Regions from separate parts of the Mesorhizobium sp. WSM4847 genome, predicted to be linked through region 2. Evidence: riboswitches for the same ligand, from Rfam matches in the RefSeq annotation. Region 2 holds a riboswitch; each other region holds the start of a gene.

Region 1 (5,372 bases), on a different contig from region 2:
GTCGGCACGCCGATGGAGCTCTACAAGAGACCCGGCAATCTGTTCGTCGCCCAGTTCATCGGCTCGCCGGCCATGAACATCCTGCCGGCGACGATCGACAAATCAGGCGACCCGACCATCGTCAGTCATGTCGGCGGGCGCAAGGCGACGGTGCCGATCGCCACGCCGGCGTCGGTGAAGGGCGCTTCGGTGAGCTTCGGCGTGCGGCCGGAAGATCTGACGATCGCCACCGGTGCGGATTATCTTTTCGAGGGAACGGTGGATTATGTCGAGCAACTCGGCGAGGTCCAGCTCGTCTATGTCGACATCGGCCGCGCCGACCTGCCGCTGGTCACCAAGCTGCCAGGCAATGTCGGGGTCAAGCGCGGCGCTGCGCTGCGGTTGAATGCCGATGCCGGCGACCTGCATATTTTCGATGCCGACGGACATTCATTCACGCTCCACAAAGCGGAAGCAAAGGCAGCCTGAGAGCAGCAGCCGAACTGATGGATGTTTGGTGACCCAAAAACGAGAGCGGCGGGCAAAGCCGCCACTCTTGTGCGTTCCGGTCGCTGTTAGAGCGACGTGCGTCCAAGTGGACGCACAAAGGTACGCTCCAACACTTTAACCCTGCACATCGTGCTTTCCGAAAATCGGAACCGATTTTCGGGCCGATGCGCTAGCGGCCGAACAGGTTCCGGTCGCTGCCCTGCGGGGCGGACTTCTGTACGTCGCCCGACGAGTTGAGCAGCTTGTAGACCGGCGAGCCGGTATTGCGTACCGAAGAAGTCTGCGTGTTGTCGACGTTGATGGTCGCCTGCTTGTTGATGTCGGTTCTGCCAAAGTTGTCGCTACCGGCAAAAGCGCCGCCCGCAGCAATCAAAAGCGCGGCGGCGGTAAGAACGATCTTCTTCATTTTCAAAACTCCTGGATTTTCTTGGTTCCGCCAGCCCGGCGGGCAAATGCCGCCGCCGCTGTTGGAACGAACTGTTAGTTGTTGCCGAACAGGTTACGGTCGCTGCCGTTGACGGGTTTCTCGTCAGCCGGAACCGGATTCTGCGCCGAAGCCGAATTCCGAATCGAAGCCGTGTACGAGTTGCTGTCGACCGCAGCGGCCGGCTGGTTGGCGCCGTTCGATCCAAAGTTGTCGCTGCCGGCAAAAGCGCTGCCGGAGATGGCCACAATGGCGGCGGTGGCAAGAATGAGCTTCTTCATTTCAAATACTCCTGAGTTCCTCAGATCCCGAGCGGCGGACCGCCACTTTGCTGTTTGGGACCAGCTGTTAATTGTTGCCGAAAAGGTTGCGGTCGGCGCCCTGGCCAACGGGCTGCTTTTCAGCGTGAGCCGGCATCTGGACAGAGGCCGTATACGAGCTGTCGACCGCGACGGCCGGCTGGTTGGCGGCGTTGGACCCATAATGGTCGCTGCCGGCAAAGGCGCTGCCGGTGATGGCCAGAGCGGCGGCGGCAGTAAGAGCGATCTTTTTCATTTTAGTACTCCAGTATCTTGGTCTTCAGTCCGTCTAGCGGCGTGTCTTGGGAGGATGCGCGCGTCGTTCGGATAGCCCCGATGTGGGAAGGCCATTCGGCGGATTCCAATCACGAAGTTGTTCCGTGTGGACCAAGAATCTACACCTTGAAATTGTACCAGAGGCATCTACCACTATGGTTTTATGGTTCGTTTTCAATATCTTATGCCAAATTTGCCGCTCGACGATTTGACGGATTGGCGGATCTGCGTTCACTGCGTGCTGCACGCATTGTCAACAGAAACGAACCGTTCGGTTCGATTTTAGAAGCGGCTAATAGTCACTTTTGTAAACTGTTAACCTTCCTGGTCTCCGCCGCGGGTCGGATTCGATGTCACGGCAGCCGACAATGGCCGCCGACAAAGCGGGTTTCAGCCCTGCAGATATAAACCTGCAGGTTTCGCCGGCGGTGTCGCGCCGCATGGATACGATGTCGCTTTCATGCCGGCAGTCAGCCGGCCGGCATGATTAGATCACGCCATCTCAGGTGCCGCTTGGTGACGACGAAGCGGAGAATTGGGAAGCCGGTCAGAACCCGGCGCTGCCCCCGCAACGGTGGTGGAGTTCAAGTCGCAACGGGAGACCACTGGGCCACAAGCCTGGGAAGGTGTCGCGACGAGTCCGCAAGGACACTCCAGAGCCCGGAAACCAGCCCGAGATTTTCAGACTCGACTGATCGCGGTGGGCGGTCAAGAGGTGGATGATGCACGTCCGGCCCTTTTGCCGGCGTGCAAACGGTCCTCCCTCCATCACCACCAGTTCAGTCCTTACACGAGGACAGGACATGGACGCGCGCAACGACATGCTGAGGCTCTTGCACGGCCGCAGGCAAGGCTATTCGCTCGAGCAGCCCTTCTACACCGATCCAGATTTCTTCAAGCTCGACATGGAGCTGATCTGGTATCGCGACTGGCTGTTCATCGGCCACGATTGCGAGTTGCCGAAAGCTGGCAGCTATATCACCGCCCAGATCGGCGACTATCCGGTCGTGCTGGTCCGCGACCAGCAAGGCAAGATCAATGCCTTCCACAATTCCTGCCGGCATCGCGGCAGCCGTGTCTGCAATGCCGACAAGGGCACTGCGGCGAAGCTGGTCTGCCCCTATCACCAGTGGACCTACGAGCTGGACGGCCGGCTGTTGTTTGCTCGCCAGATGGCAGACGGCTTCGACAAGAGCCAGTTCAGCCTGAAGCCGGTGGCGTGCGAAAGCGTTGGCGGCTACATCTTCATCTGCCTGGCCAACGAGCCGGCCGACTTCGCGCCGATGCGCGCCATGATCGAGCCTTACCTCCTGCCGCACCGGCTGCGCGAGGCAAAAATCGCCTTCGAATCGACCATCGTCGAGAAGGGCAACTGGAAGCTCGTCTGGGAGAACAACCGCGAGTGCTATCATTGCGCCGGCAACCATCCGGAACTCTGCAAGACATTCCCGGAAGCGCCGACCGTCACCGGCGTGCAGGGCGCCGACAGCGATCCGGAGATGCTCGCGCACTGGGCGAAATGCGAGGCGGCAGGCCTGCCGAGCAAGTTCCGCATCGATCCGGCCGGGCAGTATCGCGCCACCCGCGCGCCGCTGCTGCGCGACGCCGTCAGCTACACGATGACGGGAAGACGCGCGGTGAAGAAGAACCTTTCCGACAGCGTTTCCACCGACCGTATCGGCTCGCTGCTGCTCTATCACTATCCGACGACCTGGAACCATATCCTCGGCGATCATGCCGTCACCTTCCGCGTGCTGCCGATCAGTGCCACGGAAACGGCCGTCACCACCAAATGGCTTGTCCACAAGGACGCGGTCGAAGGCGTCGATTACGACCTCGCCGAACTCACCCATGTCTGGACCGAGACCAACGACCAGGACCGTCGCATCGTCGAGGAAAACGCCTTCGGCATCCTGTCGCCGGCCTATGAGCCCGGCCCCTATTCGGAACTGCATGAGGGCGGCGTCATCCAGTTCGTCGAATGGTACGCCTCCTTCATCGGGCCGCGCCTTGCCGAGGCCGGGCGGCCGGCGCTGCGCAGCGTCGCCTGAACGGGGTCAAGGGGATGAATGCGATGACGGACCTTGGCCTCTACCGCCATCTCGACGAGATGGCGCCCTGGAACGACAGGCTCCAGGTGCTGGAAGTCATCGGCGTCAGCGACGAGGCGCCTGACGTGAAGACCTTCACCTTCCGCTCTGACAACCAGACCTGGTTCCGCTACAGACCGGGGCAGTTCGTGACGCTGGAACTGCCGACCACCGAGGGCCCGCTGATGCGGACCTATACGCTGTCGTCCTCGCCGTCGCGGCCGTTCTCGATCGCGGTGACGGTGAAAGCGCAGGCCGGCAGCCTCGGCACCCGCTGGATGTTCGACAATCTGAAGCCCGGCGTTCACGTGAAGGCCTATGGGCCGGCGGGCGACTTTTCGCTGCACAGCCATCCCGCGGCCAAGTATCTGTTCATTTCGGCCGGCTCCGGCGTGACGCCGATGATGTCGATGCTGCGCTGGCTGAACGACTGCGCGCCATGGACCGATGTCGGCTTCGTCAACTGCGCGCGAAAGCCCGAGGAGATCATCTTCCGCAAGGAACTCGAGCTGCTCGGCAGCCGCATGCCGGGCCTGACGCTCGGCTTCATGATCGAGGAGCGGTCCAGCCGTGAGGGCTGGTTCGGCCATATGGGCCGGATCGACGCGATAAGGCTGCCGCTGCTGGCGCCCGATTTTCGCGAGCGCGAAATTTTCTGCTGCGGCCCCGACCCGTTCATGCGCGCCGTGCGGCAGATGCTGGAGGCGGCCGGCTTCGACATGGCCAACTACCATCAGGAGAGCTTTGCGGCCCCGGCGGTGGAGGAAATACCGGCCCCGTTCGGTTCGCCGCCAGAGGGTGGGCCGGCAAAGGGTGGGGTCGAGGTACCTGCCGAGGCCGCAACGCCGATCCGCTTTTCGCTTTCGGATATCGATGCCGACTGCGTTGCCGGCCAGACCGTGCTGCAGACGGCGCGCGCTTCGGGCGTACGAATTCCCGCAGCCTGCGAGTTCGGCCTGTGCGGAACCTGCAAGGTGAAAAAGGTCTCGGGCACAGTCGAGATGAGCCACAATGGCGGCATCCTCGATCACGAGATCGACGACGGCTTCATCCTGGCCTGCTGTTCGAAGCCGCTGACGGCGCTCGAGATCGACGCCTGACCGGGGAGCTTAAACCCCGTAGCGCTCGGTGCGGATGAGGCTTGCCGGAACGCCGGCATCGATCAGCGCCTGGGCGGCGGCCGACACGAAGGCATTCGAGCCGCAGACAAAGGCGAACCTTGGCGGTGCGGGCAGCCGCACCATCGATTGCTCCATCATCGCAACGTCGATCCGCCGTGAATAGTCCGCCGGGCGCCGGGCGGGCTCGCGGGTCAGCGTCAGCACCAGATCGAAGCCGTCCCGGCGATCGTGGAAGTCGATCAGCTCATCGCGAAAGATCACCTCGTCCCAAACCCTTGAAGAAAACACCAACGCCGCGGGCACCACCGATTTGCGTGCGGCACGATGGCGGATCATCGCCATCAGCGGCACCACGCCGGACCCGCCGCCGACCAGCAGAAGCGGGCCGCCGTCGCTGTCGGACCAGACGAAGTGGCCGCCGAGCGGTCCGCGCAACTCGACCTCGTCGCCGACCGCCGCGATATCGTGGAAGAAGGGGGAGACCTCGCCATCATCGAGCCTTTCGATCGCCAGTTCGATCGTCTCGCCGGCTTCCGGCGCCGAGGCGATGGAGTAGGAGCGGCGCGCCTGATAGCCGTCCGGCGCCGTCAGCCTGACATCGACGTGCTGCCCGGCACGATAGGCGAAGGGCCGCGACGGCTGGAGGAAAAAGCTGGTGACGCGCGGCGTGCGC
Region 2 (5,372 bases):
TAGCGCGGCATCGAGGTATGGATCATCTCGACCGCGCAGCAGGCAAGACCGAAAGTCATGAACATCAGCGAGCCGCTGCGCGCCCAGGTGATCAGCGCCTCGGTCGAGGTGACGAGAAAGCCCTTGTCGGCAAGCTCGTCGTTGATCTCGAGGAAAAAGGGATCATTCGCCCCCACCGGCTTTCCGGTGCTGGGGTCGAGAATGCCTTTTGGCTTCGGCGCGACGAGCGTGCCGGAATTGTCGCTCAATCCCATTCCAGCGCTCCTTTCTTCCATTCATAGGCAAAGCCGATGGTCAGCACCGCCAGAAACACCATCATCGACCAGAAGCCGAGCATGCCGATCTGGCCGAAAGACACTGCCCACGGAAACAGGAAGGCCACTTCCAGATCGAAGATGATGAACAGGATCGACACCAGGTAGAAGCGAATGTCGAACTTCATGCGGGCATCGTCAAACGAGTTGAAGCCGCATTCATAGGCGGAAAGCTTTTCTGGATCGGGATTGCGGTAGGCCACCAGGAAGGGTGCTGCAAGCAGCGCCAGGCCGACGACCAGCGCCACGCCGATGAACAGGACGATGGGCAGGTACGAACTCAACAATGCGTTCATGCTGCAGCTTTCCGTTGGCGGCCAATCCACTCTGATTACAGCACCGGACCCACTTGCGGAAGCGTGACAGTTTAACCACTGAACCGTTTTAGGGGGCTCTATGCTGCAACGCGGCGAGGGTTAGCGCAGGGCTTTCGGTGAAGCAAGTCAAACCTTGTTCAAAACACGGTGCTCGACGGCATATCCGGAAAAACTGGTCCGATCCGCTCCTGTTTGATTTCCTTCACTGTTCACTCCACTTTTCTCTCCTGACATGGATGCCGCCAAAACCCTGCTAGCATGGCGCGGAATCATCGCTCCCACCTTTGGTCAAACGCCGACAGAGTGCCGTCTGCATGAAGGAAAAAATCTCGCTCGCCATGGCCCGGCGCATCGCGCTTGCCGCACAGGGGTTTGCCGATCCTCGCCCTAACGGCACGCCCGATCGCCGCCATCTGGCCCGTGTGCTTGCCCGGACCGGTCTGCTGCAGATCGATTCCGTCAGCGCGGTGGTGCGTGCCCATTATATGCCGCTCTATTCGCGGCTTGGCCCCTACCCGCTCGCTCTGCTCGACAACGCCGCCGTGACGCGCAAGCGCAAAGTCTTCGAATATTGGGCGCACGAAGCCTCCTTTCTGCCGGTCGAAACCTATCCGCTGATGCGCTGGCGCATGGAACGGGCCGAACGTGGGGAGGAAATGTATAACGGGCTGGCCAAGTGGGGCCGCGAGCGCACCGCCTACATTGAAGACATCTTTCGCGAGGTCGTCGAACGCGGCCCGATCGCCGCTTCCGCCCTGGAAGGCCAGAAAGGCTCAGGCGGCTGGTGGGGCTGGAGCGACGCCAAGCACGCTTTCGAATGGCTGTTCTGGGCCGGCCGCATAACCACGGCGTCACGTCGTGGCTTCGAGCGGCTTTATGATCTGCCGGAGCGCGTGCTGCCGCCGGCAGTACTTGCCTTGCCTGTGCCCTCGCCTGAGGATGCGCACCGCGAATTGCTGCGCATTTCCGCCCGCGCCCACGGCGTCGCGACAACTGGCGACCTGCGCGACTATTTCCGCCTCTCCCCCGCCGACATCAAAGGCCGCATTGAGGAACTGGTCGACGCCGGCGACCTCTTGCCGGTGACCGTCGAAGGCTGGAGCAAGCCCGCCTATCTTCACAGGAATGCCCGTTTTCCGCGCAAGATCGAGGCGCGCGCCTTGCTCGCTCCCTTCGATCCGGTAGTCTTCGAGCGGGCGCGTACGGAAAGACTGTTCGACTTCCGCTATCGCATCGAGATCTACACCCCTGCCGAAAAGCGCCAATACGGCTATTATGTGCTGCCGTTCCTGCTCGGCGAAAGGATCGTGGCGCGCATCGACCTTAAGGCCGACCGCCCGGCCGGCGTGCTGCGCGTCCATGCCGCCTATGCCGAACCCGGCGCGCCGCCGCAAACCGCCGCCGAACTTTTTGAGGAATTGAAGCTGATGCAGGGCTGGCTCGGGCTCGAACGCATCGAGGTGACGCCTGCAGGGGATCTGGGCCAGGCGCTGGCGGAAGTCGCGGTTTCGTAAGGGATTGCCGATGTCGGCGCCGCCCCTCACCTGCCTGCCGGCATCCTCTCCCCGTATAGAGACGGGGAGAGGGACGCTGTCATCGATGGTTTCGCCAATCGCCAGCGTTGCAGGAGGGGGCGCCGCGGTTGCGGCCAGTTCTTTCTCCCCGTCACCATACGGGGAGAAATGCCCGGCAGGGCAATGAGGGGCAGCGCCGACATCGAAAATTGCTCTGAAGCGTTTCCCTCGCCGTGTCGGAAGCATGCGTTGACACGACTGCCTCCACAAGCCTAAATCCGGTTCAGACGGTCTCCTCTCGGCAAAGGGAGGAGCCAAGAGGGAATGCGGTGCGAAATCTCGATTTCAAATCCGCGGCTGTCCCCGCAACTGTAAGCGACGAGCCAAGGCCGATAACCACTGGGAAAAATCCCGGGAAGGCGGCACGAAGGCGATGACCCGCGAGCCAGGAGACCTGCCGTCTAGGACTTAAGAATCCGATCGCCTGGCGGGTTTTCCGGGCAAGGAGCCTGATTTGGAACGCGACAGCAGTTTTTCGGCTGAGACAGCGGGCGTATTGTCCGGCGATGATGATGCTCTGGCCGACGTCACCGTGATCGTCTGCGCCTCCTGCCGTGACGAGACCGGCTCCGACGGCCATCCTCGCGCCGGCGAATTGTTGGCCGAAGACTCGCGCCGCGCCGCCTCTGGCGAAAACATCCGTATCCGCAGCGTCGAATGCCTCGGCAACTGCAAGCGCCGCCTCAGCGCCGCTATCCTGCGCGACGGCTGCTGGAGCTATGTCTTCGGCGACCTGACCGCGACCAGCGGCGCCGATCTCATCACCGGCGCAAAACTCTTCGCCACCTCGACCGACGGCCTCATGCCATGGCGCGGCCGCCCCGATTGCCTGAAGCGCGGCCTCGTTGCCCGCATCCCTCCCCTCGACCTTTTGAAGGACCAGATATGACCACTTCCGCATCGCGCGTGCCCTGCACCGTCGTCACAGGCTTCCTCGGCGCCGGCAAGACGACGCTGATCCGCCATCTGCTCGAAAACGCTGGCGGCAAGCGGCTGGCCATCATCGTCAACGAGTTCGGCGACATCGGCATCGATGGCGAGATTCTTAAGGGATGCGGCATCGACACCTGCCCTGAGGAAAACATCGTCGAGCTGGCCAATGGCTGCATCTGCTGCACCGTCGCCGACGATTTCGTCCCGGCGCTCGACCAGATCCTGTCGCTGACGCCCAGGGTCGACCATATCCTGATCGAAACCTCCGGGCTGGCCCTGCCCAAGCCGCTGGTCCAGGCCTTCCAGTGGCCGACGGTGAAGAGCCGGGTGACGGTCGACGGCGTCATTGCCGTGGTCGACGGACCGGCGCTGGCCGAAGGCCGCGTTGCCAACGACATGGACGCCCTGCAGGCGCAGCGCGCGCAGGACGCGACGCTCGACCACGACGATCCGGTCGAGGAGGTGTTCGAGGACCAGCTCGCCTGCGCCGACCTGATCATATTGTCGAAGAGCGACCTGATGGACGCCGCCGGCTCGGCCCGCGCCAATGCCGTCATCGGCAAGCACGCCGCCCGCGCGGTGAAGATCGTGCCGGCCTCGCAGGGCAAGGTCGATCCCTCCGTGCTGCTCGGCCTCGGCCTTGCCGTCGAGGACGACATCGAGAACCGCAAGACCCACCACGATGACGAGCTCGATCACGAGCATGACGATTTTGACTCGTTCGTCATCGACATTCCGTCGATTGCCAATCCCGAAGAGCTGGCTTTGCGTGTCGCCACGGCGGCGGAAGAAGAAAACGTACTGCGCGTAAAAGGCTTCGTCGAGGTCGGCGGCAAGCCGATGCGGCTGTTGCTGCAGGCAGTCGGGCCGCGCGTCAACCACTATTACGACCGCGCCTGGACCGCCGCCGACGATCGCCGCTCCCGCCTCGTCGTCATCGGCCTGAAAGGGCTGAACCGCCCGGCGATCGAGCGTATCCTCGCCGGCTGACCTCAGGCACGAGCCGCGATGCACATCCTCACCACCACATCCGCCTCGCTCGACGATCTTGCCGAGCCTGTCGATCTCAGGCAGACGCCTGCGGATGTCGTGGCGCTGTCCTTCACCGACAGCGATCTGGCCGGGCTGGCGGCGGCGTGGCAGGCGGACGCGGATCGCCTGCCGTCGATGCGGTTGGCCGCCTTGCGCGATCTGCGCCATCCGATGTCCGTCGACCTGTGGATCGACAGCGTCGCCCGGCACGCCAGGGTTGTTCTGGTTCGCATCCTCGGCGGTTACGACTGGTGGCGCTACGGCTGCGATCAGCTCGCCTCGACCGCCCGCGCGCACGGCATAAAACTGGCGCTGCTGCCCGGCGAATGCCGCGACGAGGATTTGCGTCTGATCGAAGGCTCGACGCTGCCGCGCCAGGAGCTCGACGGCCTGCTCGGCTATTTTCGCGAAGGCGGCCCGGAGAATATGACGGCGCTGGTGCAGAGGTTGGCAAGTCTCGCCGGATCAGATGTGGCGGTCGCTGAACCTGTCAGCGTGCCAAAAGCCGGCTACTATCAACCGGGACTGGGGGTCGTCGAGCGCGACGTCCCCCTCCCCCTCGAGGGGAGGGTCCGGCCGCAGGCCGGGGGTGGGGTCGCCTGTGAAGTGCGCCAACACTCTGAAGTGCGCCAACAGCAAACAACGTCGAGCACTGCCGCAACGACCCCGCCCGGCCCTGCGGGCCACCCTCCCCTCGAGGGGGAGGGGGACGTCGTGCCCATTCTCTTCTACCGCTCGATGCTGCTCGCCGCCGACGTCGCGCCGATCGACGCATTGTTTGACGCGCTGCGGCAGCGCGGCATCGCCCCCGTGCCGATCTTCGTCTCCAGCCTCAAGGACCCGGCCTCGCTCGCCTTTGTCGAAACCGCGCTTGCCACGCTGAAGCCGGCCGCCATCATCACCGCGACCGCCTTCGCCTCGGGTGCCGAGCCCGGCGTCGAAACCCTGTTTGACCGCGCCGGCGTTCCTGTCTTCCAGGTCATCGTCGCGACGACACGCCGCGATATCTGGCAAGACAACCAGCGCGGCTTGGCGCCCGCCGACCTCGCCATGCATGTCGTCCTGCCTGAACTCGACGGCCGCATCCTTGCGGGCGCCGTTTCCTTCAAGGGCGAAAGCGAGGTCGATCCCGCATTGGCTTTCCGCGCCTTCGCCAACCGGCCGGAGCCGGACCGCGTCGCCCAGGTGGCGAACCGTGTCGA
Region 3 (5,372 bases), on a different contig from region 2:
CGTCCAGCGGGACGAGCTTGCCGGCTTCGTCGCGGGCGCCGGAACCAACGGCGATGATCTCGCCTTCCTGCGGCTTTTCCTTCGCCGTGTCGGGGATGATGATCCCGCCGGCAGTCTTGGATTCGGATTCAACCCGGCGTACGACCACGCGGTCATGAAGCGGGCGGAACTTCGACTTTGCCATTTTTTATTCCTCGGTGAGAATGGTGAGAATAGTTCCTCCGTCCGGCGGCGCCGGACAAACCTATAAGCCCGGCGGCGCCGGACCTACGCTTAGCACTCACCAATGGCGAGTGCTAACGTGGCGGTGAGATAAGCCGGTGGCTGGCGAGAGTCAAGGCGTTGAGTGAGCTGATCGACAGCCGCAGCCTGCTTCGAACTGATACTTGACTAAGTCAACTAAGTGGTTGATCTTGTGCTGGCAGGAGGATGCCATGACGATTCATCATCAACCCGGCAGGGAGCGGATCGATGCGGTGCGGGGCTTCAACCGCTTCTACACCCGCCAGATCGGGCTGCTCGATGAAGGGCTGCTGAAAAGCGCCTTCTCGCTGACCGAGGCTCGGGTGCTCTATGAACTGGCGCATCGCGATGGCCTGACCGCCACCGATCTTGCGCGCGATCTCGGGCTCGACCCCGGCTATCTCAGCCGGTTGCTGAAAAAATTCGAGGAGCGTGGTCTGGTCGAGCGCGTGGCGACGCAAGCCGATGCTAGGCGCTCGTCGATTGCGCTGACGCCGGCGGGAAGAGCGGCGTTCGCGCCGCTGAACCAGGGTTCGCACGATCAGGTCGCGGCCCTGCTCGACCGGCTTTCCGCACCGGAACAGGACAGGCTGGTCAAGGCGATGCAGACGGTGCAGCGCCTGCTGGGCGAGAGTGCAGAGCCCAGGGTCCCTTACATGCTGCGGTCTTTGCAGGTCGGCGACATCGGCTGGATCATCCATCGCCAGGGCCTGCTCTACGCGCAGGAATATGGCTGGGACGAAACTTATGAGGCGCTGGTCGCCGAAATCCTCGGCGCCTTCGTCAAATCCTACGATCCGAAATGGGAACGCAGCTGGATCGCCGAGCGGGAAGGGGAAGCCGTCGGCTCGGTCTTTCTCGTGCGCCAGTCGGACGCGGTGGCGAAGCTGCGCCTGCTCTATGTCGAACCCTCGGCGCGCGGTCTCGGCATCGGCAGGCGGCTGGTCGAGGAATGCATCGGCTTTGCCCGTGCCAAGGGCTACAAGAAATTGACGCTGTGGACCAACGACGTGCTCACCTCAGCGCGTCGCATCTACGAGGCGTCCGGGTTCAAGCTGGCCAATCAGGAACGCCACCACGCCTTCGGCAAGGATCTGGTCGGCCAGAACTGGAATTTGGACTTGTAGCGTCTTTCCCCTCTCCCCTTGTGGGACAAGGGGAGAAGGCAAGATAAGGCGGATCGCCTCGACACTAGTCTCCAACACAAGTTGAAAACTGGCCGTTCCTCACCCGACCGGTATCCAGATTTCCAGCCCGCCATTGCCGCTGCGCGGATCGAATTCGGGGCCGTAGCGCTCGAATTCGGGCGCGTCGGCAATCTTGTGCCCGGAGGCCGGCAGCCATTTGTTCCAGATCGTGTTGACCGTGCGGCGGATGGTCGAGATGTGGTCACGATGGGCGAACACGGCGTATTTCTGCGCCGGCACGCGTACGCGCGAAAACCCCTTCGGCAGGTCCGAAAAATCGGACACCTCGACGCCGGCGATATAGTCGAAATTGCCTGCATCGTCGCCGTTGACGCAGACGCCATAGGCGATGTCGCCGACCTCGCCTGGAATGTTGCCGACATAGGGGCCGAACCGCTGCCACTGCATCGGAATGCCGGCGCTGGTTTCGCAGCTGTAGCGCTCGCCGAGACCGGCGATGAGGAACGGCCGGCTGGTTTCGAAACGCGGCGGCTCGAGATTGGCGAGGAAGGACTGGTCCATCAGGATCGGCTCCACGAGATCGAGGTTTTTGAGCGAGCCTTGCGCGCGCACCAGTTCCGGCGTGGTGCCGAACTGGTCGCGGAAGGCACGGGTGAAAGCCTCATGCGAGGCATAGCCGGCGTCGAGCGCGACCGAGAGGATGTCCGGTGCGCCGGCGGCGAGCCTGCGCGCCGCCTCGGTCAGCCGGCGAGAACGCAGGTAGCCCATCACCGAACGTCCGGTCGCCGCACCGAAAGCCCGCGTCACGTGAAAGCGCGACACGCCGCTGCTGTTGGCGACATCGTCGAGCGAGATGGCCTCCGGCAGATGGCTTTCGACGAACCACAGCGCTTTCTCGGTCGGGTTCATATGGCTCCTTGCTGTGGGACTGCGCATTGGCCAGGTCATGGTATCGCTTCCTGGTGGAGGCAGTTTGATCGAAATTGCGCACCGCGCAATGCGACGGTGGTCGGCAAGTCCAAGGCGTTGGGCGAAGGGCTTGACGGGAGCAGGCGTTGTCTTTTAAGTAGTAACGTTATTACATTACGAGATTCGGTATGCTCGTTCTGACAAGACCATTGCTCGCGGGGCACTCCGAACCCCGGAAACTTATTGCGCTGGGATTGGCGGAAAACTAGGGGGGCTGACTGATGGTCCCCAAGCCGAAAGGCGAGGGGTGAAAAGGGAACACGGTGAGATCTTCGGATCGAGGCCGTGGCTGCCCCCCGCAACTGTAAGCGGCGAGCAAAATCCGAAAATGCCACTGGCCGGCAAGGCTGGGAAGGCAGGATGGCGCAAGGACCCGCGAGCCAGGAGACCTGCCATCGCACGAGTTGACCGGACGGGGTGTGCCGGGAGGAGACGTGGACATCGGTCTTGTCGGCCGGTCCAGCTTCCTTCCGTCGCCATTGAGAAAGTGACGGTAAGTTGGACGCCTGCCAGCCTCTTCTTGAAGCGCGTGAACTGAGCGCCACGGCGAATGGCCAGCGCCTGGTCAGTGCGGTCAGCCTTTCGGTCGCGGCGGGAGACCGCCTCGCCATCATCGGTCCCAACGGCGCCGGCAAGACGACGCTGCTGCGCATGCTATGCGGCACGCTGCGTCCGAGCGCGGGAGATGTGAGATTTTCCGGACGCCGGCTGGAGACGTTTCCGGCCGCCGAGCGGGCGCTGCACATGGCGGTCGTCGGCCAGACCGATCAGCCCGATCCGCGGCTTGCCGTGATCGACTACGTCGGACTTGGGCGGGTCCCGCATGCCTGCTGGCGACGCAGGAGCGAGCAACGCGACGTCGTCGTCGAAGCGCTTCGCAGAACCGGCCTGCTGCCGCTGCTCGGCCGCACGATCGGCTCGCTGTCGGGTGGTGAGCGGCAACGCGCCCAGCTGGCGCGCGCCATCGCCCAGGAGCCGAAAATCCTGTTCCTCGATGAACCGACCAATCATCTCGATCCGCGCGCCCGCAGCGAACTTCTCGAACTCGTATCGCAGCTTGGCATGACCGTCGTGGCGGTGCTGCATGATCTGTCGCTGGTCACGCCATTTGCCACCAGGGTCGCGGTGATGAACGAGGCCCGCCTGCAGGCACTCGCCCGTCCGCGCGAGGCGCTGACCAAGCAGTTGATTCGCGAGATTTTCGGCGTCGAGGTGCTTCGGCTGCGCCATCCGACCGAAGACCGCGAACTCACGGTGTTCGAAGTCCCGAACCGTGCCTCTTCTGATCCAACCAAGGAGCAACATCCGTGAAACGCCTCGCACTGTCTTTTGCCTCTATGCTGCTTGCCCAGACCGCCTTCGCTTTCCCGGTAACAGTCGACAGCTGCGGCACGCCGCTGACGTTCGACGCCGCGCCGAAGCGCGCCGTCATCCAGGATATGAACATGGCCGAGATGGCCTTCGCTCTGGGGCTGCAACCGTCGATCGTCGGCCTGACCGGCATCACCGGATGGTACAAGGTCGGTCCGGAATTCAAGGCCGAGCAGGGCGCGATCCCGGAACTTGCGCCGAAATATCCGACGCTCGAAAACCTGGTCGCGGTCGAGCCCGATTTCTTCTTCGCCGGCTGGTATTACGGCATGAAGCCGGGCGGCGACGTAACGCCAGATACGCTGGCGCCGCACGGCGTCAAGACGCTGGTGCTGACGGAAAGCTGCGTCCATCTCGACAACAACCGCCCCGCCGCCTCGATGGACCTGCTCTACGGCGACATCGAAAAGCTGGGCAGGATTTTCGGCAAGCAAGCCAAGGCGGAAAAACTCGTTTCAGGCTGGAAAGCGCAACTCGCCGATATCACGGCAAAGGTCGGCGACCGCGAGCGGACGCGGGTGTTTCTCTACGACTCCGGCGAAGACAAACCCTTCACATCAGGCAAGTTCGCGATCCCCAGCGCCATGATCGCCGCTGCCGGCGGCGACAACATCATGGCCGACATGCAGACGAGCTGGGGCAACACGGACTGGGAAACGGTCGCTTCCCGCAATCCGCAGTTCCTGATCCTGCTCGACTACCAGGACGGCGGCGGTTACAGGAAACTGCTCGACTTCCTCAAAGTCCATCCGGCAATGAAGGAGACCGATGCGGTCAGGAACGAGCGCTTCGTCGCGCTGCGCTATGCCGAGCTGACGCCCGGACCTGCTAACATCGAGGCGATCGGCAAGATCGCCAGCGCGATACACCCGGAAGCCTTCTGAGCTTGCGCCACAGGGCATTCGAAATGGCCATGGCAGCAGGAGCGGCAGCAATCGCCGCGCTTGCTCTGCTGTCGATCGCCTATGGATCGACGGTCATAGCGTTGAGCGACGTGATTGCTGCGCTCGGACATGCGGCCGGGCTGGACGGAGACCTCGTGCCCGGCTCGCTCGGCAATATCCCGGTTGCCAAGATTGTCGTCGATCTCAGGCTGCCGCGCACCATCATGGCGATCTGTGTCGGCGCCGGGCTGGGCGTCATCGGCGCGCTGCTGCAGACGGTAACCCGAAACGACATCGCCGATCTGTTCCTGTTCGGCCTGTCCTCCGGTGCCGCGGCCGGCGCTGTTTCCGTCATCACCATTTTTGGCGACCGTTTCGGCATCTGGACGTTGCCGGTTGCCGCCTTCACCGGCGGCATATTGGCCGCCGGCATCGTGCTTTTGCTGGTTTCGCGGGTGAGGGGGCAAGGCCCCGAACGGCTGATACTGGCCGGGCTTGCCGTCTCGTTCATGTTCGCCGCCCTGACCAACTATCTCGTCTTCGCCGGAGACCAGCGCGCCGCTCACTCGGTATTGTTCTGGACGATGGGCGGGCTCGGCCTGGCGCGATGGGACAATGTCGGGCTGGCTGCTCTTGGCGCGGGCACCATTCTTGCCTATGGCCTGTGGAACCATCGCAAGCTCGACGCCTTCCTGGCCGGCGAGAATGCTGCCGAAAGCCTCGGCGTGCCGGTTGTGCGGATGCGCAGGACGGCGTT
Region 4 (5,372 bases), on a different contig from region 2:
ACTTTCTCCCGCAATGCGCATGCTGCAGCGACCATGTTGATGAGGGCAGGGCGGACCTCCTCCCATTTCCTTGTTTTGAGGCCACAGTCCGGATTCACCCACAATTGGCCGTCCGACAGTCGCTCGCGGGCAAGTTGGGCGAGATGCAAAATCTCGCCAATCTCCGGGACACGTGGTGAGTGAATGTCGTAGACGCCAGGACCGATGTCATTCGGATATTTGGACTTGGTGAAGGCGTCCAGCAGTTCCATTTTGGAGCGCGACGTCTCGATCGAAATGACGTCCGCGTCCAGTTCAGCAATCGAGTCGATGATCTCATTGAACTCCGAATAGCACATGTGGGTGTGAATTTGGGTCGCGTCCTCTACAACCGTTGAAGCGAGACGGAAGCATTCGACTGCCCAGCCGAGATAATGTTTCCAATCGGACTTCCGCAGGGGCAAGCCTTCGCGAAACGCGGCCTCATCGATCTGGATCACCCTTGCGCCAGCTCTTTCAAGGTCGGCCACTTCATCGCGGATGGCGAGTGCGATCTGGCGGCAGGCCTCGGCGCGGGGTACGTCGTCGCGAACAAAAGACCAGTTAAGAATTGTCACTGGGCCTGTGAGCATGCCCTTCACCGGCTTTTTCGTCAGCGACTGGGCAAATTGCCACCAGAGAACCGTCATCGGATTGGGCCGCGATACGTCGCCGAAGATGATGGGAGGGCGCACCAGCCGGGAGCCGTAACTTTGCACCCAGCCATGCTGGGTGAAGGCGAGGCCGGACAGCTGCTCGCCGAAATGCTGGACCATGTCGTTTCGTTCGAACTCGCCATGTACCAGCACGTCCAGCCCGATCTCCTCCTGCCAGCGGACCGCCGCCTCGGTCTCCTTCTCCAGGAAGGCCTGGTAATCGACATAGCTCAGCCGGCCCTTCGCATGAGCGGAGCGCGCCCTGCGCACCTCGGGCGTCTGCGGGAAGGACCCGATCGTCGTCGTCGGGAACGGCGGCAGGCCGAGCGTGTCAGCCTGGACTCTGGAGCGCTTGGCAAATGCGCTCTTTCGTTGCTTCATGGCGCCGTCAATGCTGATAACCCGCCCATGGACGAGCGGATCATGGACCTTTCCAGACATTGCGCGCGCCGCGGCCGCCTCGGCAGAAGCTTTCAGTGCGCCTGCTACGGCCTCCCTGCCTTCGGATAAGGCTTGGGCCAGCACAAGCAGCTCTTCACTCTTCTGGGCGGCGAATGCCAGCCACGAACTGACATCCACATCGAGCGCGGTCTCCATCCGCAGGTCCATCGGCACATGAAGCATCGAGCAGGAAGGCGCAATCTCGACGCGATCCAGCGGCCAGCCGGCAACGATCGGCTTGATGCGGTCGAGAATGGCAGCCAGGTTCGCGCGCCAGACGTTGCGGCCGTCGATCAAGCCAAGCGAGAGCACCAGATCCTTCGGTGCGAGCCGACCAACCGTCTCCAACTGCTCGGGAGCGCGCACGAGGTCGAGATGCAGGCCCGCCAGGCGCAGCGAAAGCGCGGTCTCCAGATTGTCTCCCAGCGGCCCGAAATAGGTCGCCAGCATAATTTTCAACTTGGGCGCGGCTTTCGACAGCTGGCCGTAGGTGAATTCGAAGGCAGCTCGTTCGTTCGGGCTAAGGTCGAGCACAAGCGCCGGCTCATCAATCTGCACCCAGTCGGCCCCCGAGAGCTCCAGCCTCCGCAGGAGTTGCTCGTAGACGGGCAGCAGCCGCGGTAGGAGCGCTATGGGATTGAAACACTGGTCGGGAGACTTCGCCAGCTTGAGGAAGGTGACCGGTCCAAGGATGACCGGGCGTGTATGGATGCCGAGCTCTTTTGCCTCCAGAAAGTGATCGACTGGTTTCGTCGACGAGAGGGCGAATGCCTGATCGTCGCTCAGCTCCGGCACGATGTAGTGGTAGTTCGTGTCGAACCATTTGGTCATTTCCATCGCGGTTACGCGCTGGCCCTGAACTGCATGCCCGTGACTGGCGTGAACGCAACCCGCGGCATCGCCTTGCGTCCCGCGCGCCATCGCGAAATAGATGTCGAGCGGGACCTCGCCGCCCGTCCAGCCGTAACGGGATGGCACGGCGCCGACCATTGCTGCGGTGTCGAGCACATGGTCATAAAGTGAGAAATCGTTCGACGGGATTTTCGACACGCCGCGGTCGTGCTGCTCGCTCCAGCTGGCGGCACGGAGTGCCTTCGCCGTCGACAGAAGGTTGGCAGCAGAAGATTTTCCGGACCAGTAGCTTTCGAGCGCGAATTTCAGTTCTCGCCGGCGACCGATACGCGGCATGCCAAGCGTTGCTATGGGAACTTGCTGGGAGACATTCATTCCATACCCCGATGGTCGCGGCGGGGACAAGGAAGGCGCTAGAAGGCCGGCATAAACGCCGAGCTGCCGCGGCCACCAGACACCCCGCCCGTGGACGTTGTTTACCGTGGCAGGTCTCCTGGCTCGCGGGTCACAGCCTCTGCCCCGTCTTCCCGGGGCAGTTCGCCCCAGTGACATTGATGGGTTTGGCTCGCCGCTTACAGTTGCGGGGGCAGCGCCGGCATTGCACCGGCTTCCCTCTTAGCTCCGCTACGGCAACGCCTAGCGGAGAACCACGACACGCGGACAATCGCAGCAGCCCGCTTTGTTGCCAATGCGGTATAAAGAAATGTTTATGTGTTTATGTGAACCGTTCACCTGCGGCGTGTTCCCAAGTAGCAGGTCGCGGTAGAGCTGAGCCATTTGCGCCACTCGCCGGTCTGCGCAGGCTGTGCCTGGCCGCTCGGGCAATCTGCCAGTCTACGATCCCGGCTCAAAACGACTTTCGTCAAAAAGGGCGCGTGTTGGCCATTCATGATCGGGCGGCAGTACTGGCCCGAAGTGCGACAACGTTCCTAAGCCTGCAAAATTGAAATTTGGAGAAAACCGGCATCCTTCTCGGACTGGTACGTTCGATTTACACGCGCTTGTCTGGACAGCCTGCACAACGGAAGGTGGGCAATACGTGGCCGAAATGCTGCCCTACAACAGCCCCGCCTGCTCAGCCTCGCGGCGCAAATTCTGCCGCGGCCTGGGGCCGATCTGCTGGATCACCAATCCGGCCGCCAGTGAGCCAAGGTCGCCGCAGGTCTGCAGGTCGCGGCCTTGCGTATAACCATGCAGGAAGCCGGCGGCATAGAGATCGCCGGCGCCTGTCGTGTCGACCAGTTCCTTGATGGCGGTCGCCTTGATGACCACCGTCTCGTCGCCGCGCACGATGACGGAGCCTTTTTCCGAGCGGGTCACGGCGGCGATCCTGCAATCCTTGCGGATCTGCGCCAGTGCCTCGTCGAACGACGACGTCTGGTAGAGCGACTTGATCTCGTGACTGTTGGCAAAGACGATATCGACCGTGCCCGAGCGCATCAGGTCGAGGAATTCGTCGCGGTAGCGGTCGACGCAGAACGAATCCGACAGCGTCATCGACACTTCGCGGCCTGCCGCGTGCGCCAGCTTGGCCGTCTGGCGGATTGCCTCCTTGGCGCGCGGCGGGTCCCACAGATAGCCTTCGAAATAGGTGACCTTGGCGCCAGAGGCCTTGTCGGCCTCGACATCCTCCGGCCCGAGCTCGACGCAGGCGCCGAGATAGGTGTTCATCGAGCGCTCGCCGTCGGGAGTGACGAAGATCATCGAGCGCGCCGTCGGCGGGTTGCCCTTGAGCGGCCTGGTGTCGAAGGCAACGCCCTGCGCATGGATGTCGTGGGCGTAAATTTCGCCCAGCGCATCGTTCGAGACCTTGCCGAAGAAGGCGGCGCGACCGCCGAAGCTGGCGACGCCCGCTGCCGTGTTGCCGGCGCTGCCCCCGGAGGCTTCGATGGCCGGGCCCATGCGGCTGTAGAGCAGCTCGGCGCGCCTGGTGTCGATGAGGTTCATCGCGCCCTTTATGATGCCGTTCGTCTCGAGGAATGCCTCGTCGCACTGGGCGATGATGTCGACAATGGCATTGCCGATGCAAAGCACGTCATAATCCGGCATCAATATCTCCGCCAAAAATCCGAGCCAGCTTCTTGCCATGCAGGCCGGGCGTGCTTCTTGCCAGTGTGGAATGGGTCGCCCTATGCCGACGCATCCAATACCGGCGCATCACGCAGCTGCCGGTCCTGCCTCACGCAACAGGTCGTCGGCTCTGTCCGTCTTTTCCCAGGTGAACTCCGGCTCTTCGCGGCCGAAGTGTCCGTATGTCGCGGTCTTGCGGTAAATCGGCCGTAAGAGATCAAGCGCCTTGATGATGCCTTTCGGCCGGAGATCGAAAAGCTCAAGGACGGCGCGCTCGATCCTTTTTTCATCAATCTTTGCGGTTCCGAATGTATTGACGAGGATAGAGACCGGCGCGGCCACACCGATCGCGTAAGCAAGCTGAACCTCGCACACGTGCGCCAGTCCGCTGGCAACGACGTTTTTTGCGACGTACCGCGCCGCATAGGCGGCCGACCGATCAACCTTGGACGGGTCCTTGCCCGAAAAGGCACCGCCGCCGTGACGCCCCATACCGCCGTAGGAATCGACGATGATCTTGCGGCCGGTAAGCCCGCAATCGCCGCGCGGCCCACCGACCACGAACCGGCCTGTTGGATTGACCAGGACCCTTATCCCGGTCGTATCCAAGTCGTGGGGCAAGACCGGCCTTATGATCTCCTCAATGACGCCTTCGCGGACCGTGGCTTGTGAGACCTCTTCGTCGTGCTGCGTCGACAGGACTATGGTATCAAGCGCTACCGGGCGCAAACCCTCATAACGGACGGACACTTGAGATTTAACGTCCGGGCGAAGCCAGCCAAGGCGGCCGGTTTGGCGCACCTCCGCCTGTTTTTTTGTCAATTCGTGAGCGAGTTGGATTGGCAACGGCATCAATGTTTCGGTCTCGTTGCACGCGTACCCGAACATGAGGCCCTGATCCCCGGCTCCCTGATCGAGATCCTGCCCTCGTCCCTCGTCGACGCCCTGGCTGATGTCAGGCGACTGCTCGGTCAAGGCCAAGATCAGGGCGCAACGCCGGCCGTCAAAGCCGATCGCATCGTCGTCATATCCAATGTCCAAAATGATATCGCGGGCAACTTGGCTGTAGTCGATATGCGCGTGACTGGTGATCTCGCCAGCCAGAACGACCATCCCTGACTTCACCAACGCTTCACAAGCGACACGAGCCTTGGGATCCTTACGAAGGATCGCATCGAGCACGCCATCTGAGATATTGTCGGCCATCTTGTCGGGATGTCCGGCGCCGACGGATTCGGAAGAAAACACGAATTTTCTGGTCATGGGATGTCCTCGCTTCAAGCGTTGGAATTAGATGTGACAGTTGATCAGGCCCTCTTACCTGTCGGAGATGCC

The links. Region 2 has a riboswitch for cobalamin ahead of AC0L28_RS14255 (DUF1636 family protein). Riboswitches for the same ligand answer to the same signal wherever they lie in the genome.
Region 1: another riboswitch for cobalamin. It lies ahead of AC0L28_RS07285 (aromatic ring-hydroxylating oxygenase subunit alpha); the one in region 2 lies ahead of AC0L28_RS14255 (DUF1636 family protein).
Region 3: another riboswitch for cobalamin. It lies ahead of AC0L28_RS34150 (ABC transporter ATP-binding protein); the one in region 2 lies ahead of AC0L28_RS14255 (DUF1636 family protein).
Region 4: another riboswitch for cobalamin. It lies ahead of metE (5-methyltetrahydropteroyltriglutamate--homocysteine S-methyltransferase); the one in region 2 lies ahead of AC0L28_RS14255 (DUF1636 family protein).

What each region holds. Positions count from the first base shown of each region.
Region 1 is NZ_JBVVPY010000004.1:187,724-193,095, forward strand. Features, by position in the region: gene AC0L28_RS07265 (ABC transporter ATP-binding protein) at 1-468, shown strand, start outside; gene AC0L28_RS07270 (DUF680 domain-containing protein) at 659-895, opposite strand; gene AC0L28_RS07275 (DUF680 domain-containing protein) at 970-1,194, opposite strand; gene AC0L28_RS07280 (DUF680 domain-containing protein) at 1,262-1,468, opposite strand; cobalamin riboswitch at 1,976-2,178, shown strand; gene AC0L28_RS07285 (aromatic ring-hydroxylating oxygenase subunit alpha) at 2,292-3,539, shown strand; gene AC0L28_RS07290 (FAD-binding oxidoreductase) at 3,563-4,678, shown strand; gene AC0L28_RS07295 (FAD-binding oxidoreductase) at 4,688-5,372, opposite strand, start outside.
Region 2 is NZ_JBVVPY010000008.1:204,054-209,425, forward strand. Features, by position in the region: gene AC0L28_RS14240 (NuoB/complex I 20 kDa subunit family protein) at 1-254, opposite strand, end outside; gene AC0L28_RS14245 (NADH-quinone oxidoreductase subunit A) at 245-610, opposite strand; gene AC0L28_RS14250 (winged helix-turn-helix domain-containing protein) at 946-2,145, shown strand; cobalamin riboswitch at 2,417-2,621, shown strand; gene AC0L28_RS14255 (DUF1636 family protein) at 2,660-3,094, shown strand; gene cobW (cobalamin biosynthesis protein CobW) at 3,091-4,128, shown strand; gene cobN (cobaltochelatase subunit CobN) at 4,147-5,372, shown strand, end outside.
Region 3 is NZ_JBVVPY010000057.1:32-5,403, forward strand. Features, by position in the region: partial or broken gene AC0L28_RS34135 (co-chaperone GroES) at 1-184, opposite strand, end outside; gene AC0L28_RS34140 (bifunctional helix-turn-helix transcriptional regulator/GNAT family N-acetyltransferase) at 435-1,370, shown strand; gene AC0L28_RS34145 (AraC family transcriptional regulator) at 1,470-2,300, opposite strand; cobalamin riboswitch at 2,566-2,771, shown strand; gene AC0L28_RS34150 (ABC transporter ATP-binding protein) at 2,859-3,671, shown strand; gene AC0L28_RS34155 (ABC transporter substrate-binding protein) at 3,668-4,615, shown strand; gene AC0L28_RS34160 (FecCD family ABC transporter permease) at 4,645-5,372, shown strand, end outside.
Region 4 is NZ_JBVVPY010000012.1:77,264-82,635, forward strand. Features, by position in the region: gene metE (5-methyltetrahydropteroyltriglutamate--homocysteine S-methyltransferase) at 1-2,318, opposite strand, end outside; cobalamin riboswitch at 2,434-2,634, opposite strand; gene AC0L28_RS18610 (adenosine kinase) at 3,024-4,016, opposite strand; gene metK (methionine adenosyltransferase) at 4,125-5,300, opposite strand; gene AC0L28_RS18620 (serine hydroxymethyltransferase) at 5,355-5,372, opposite strand, start outside.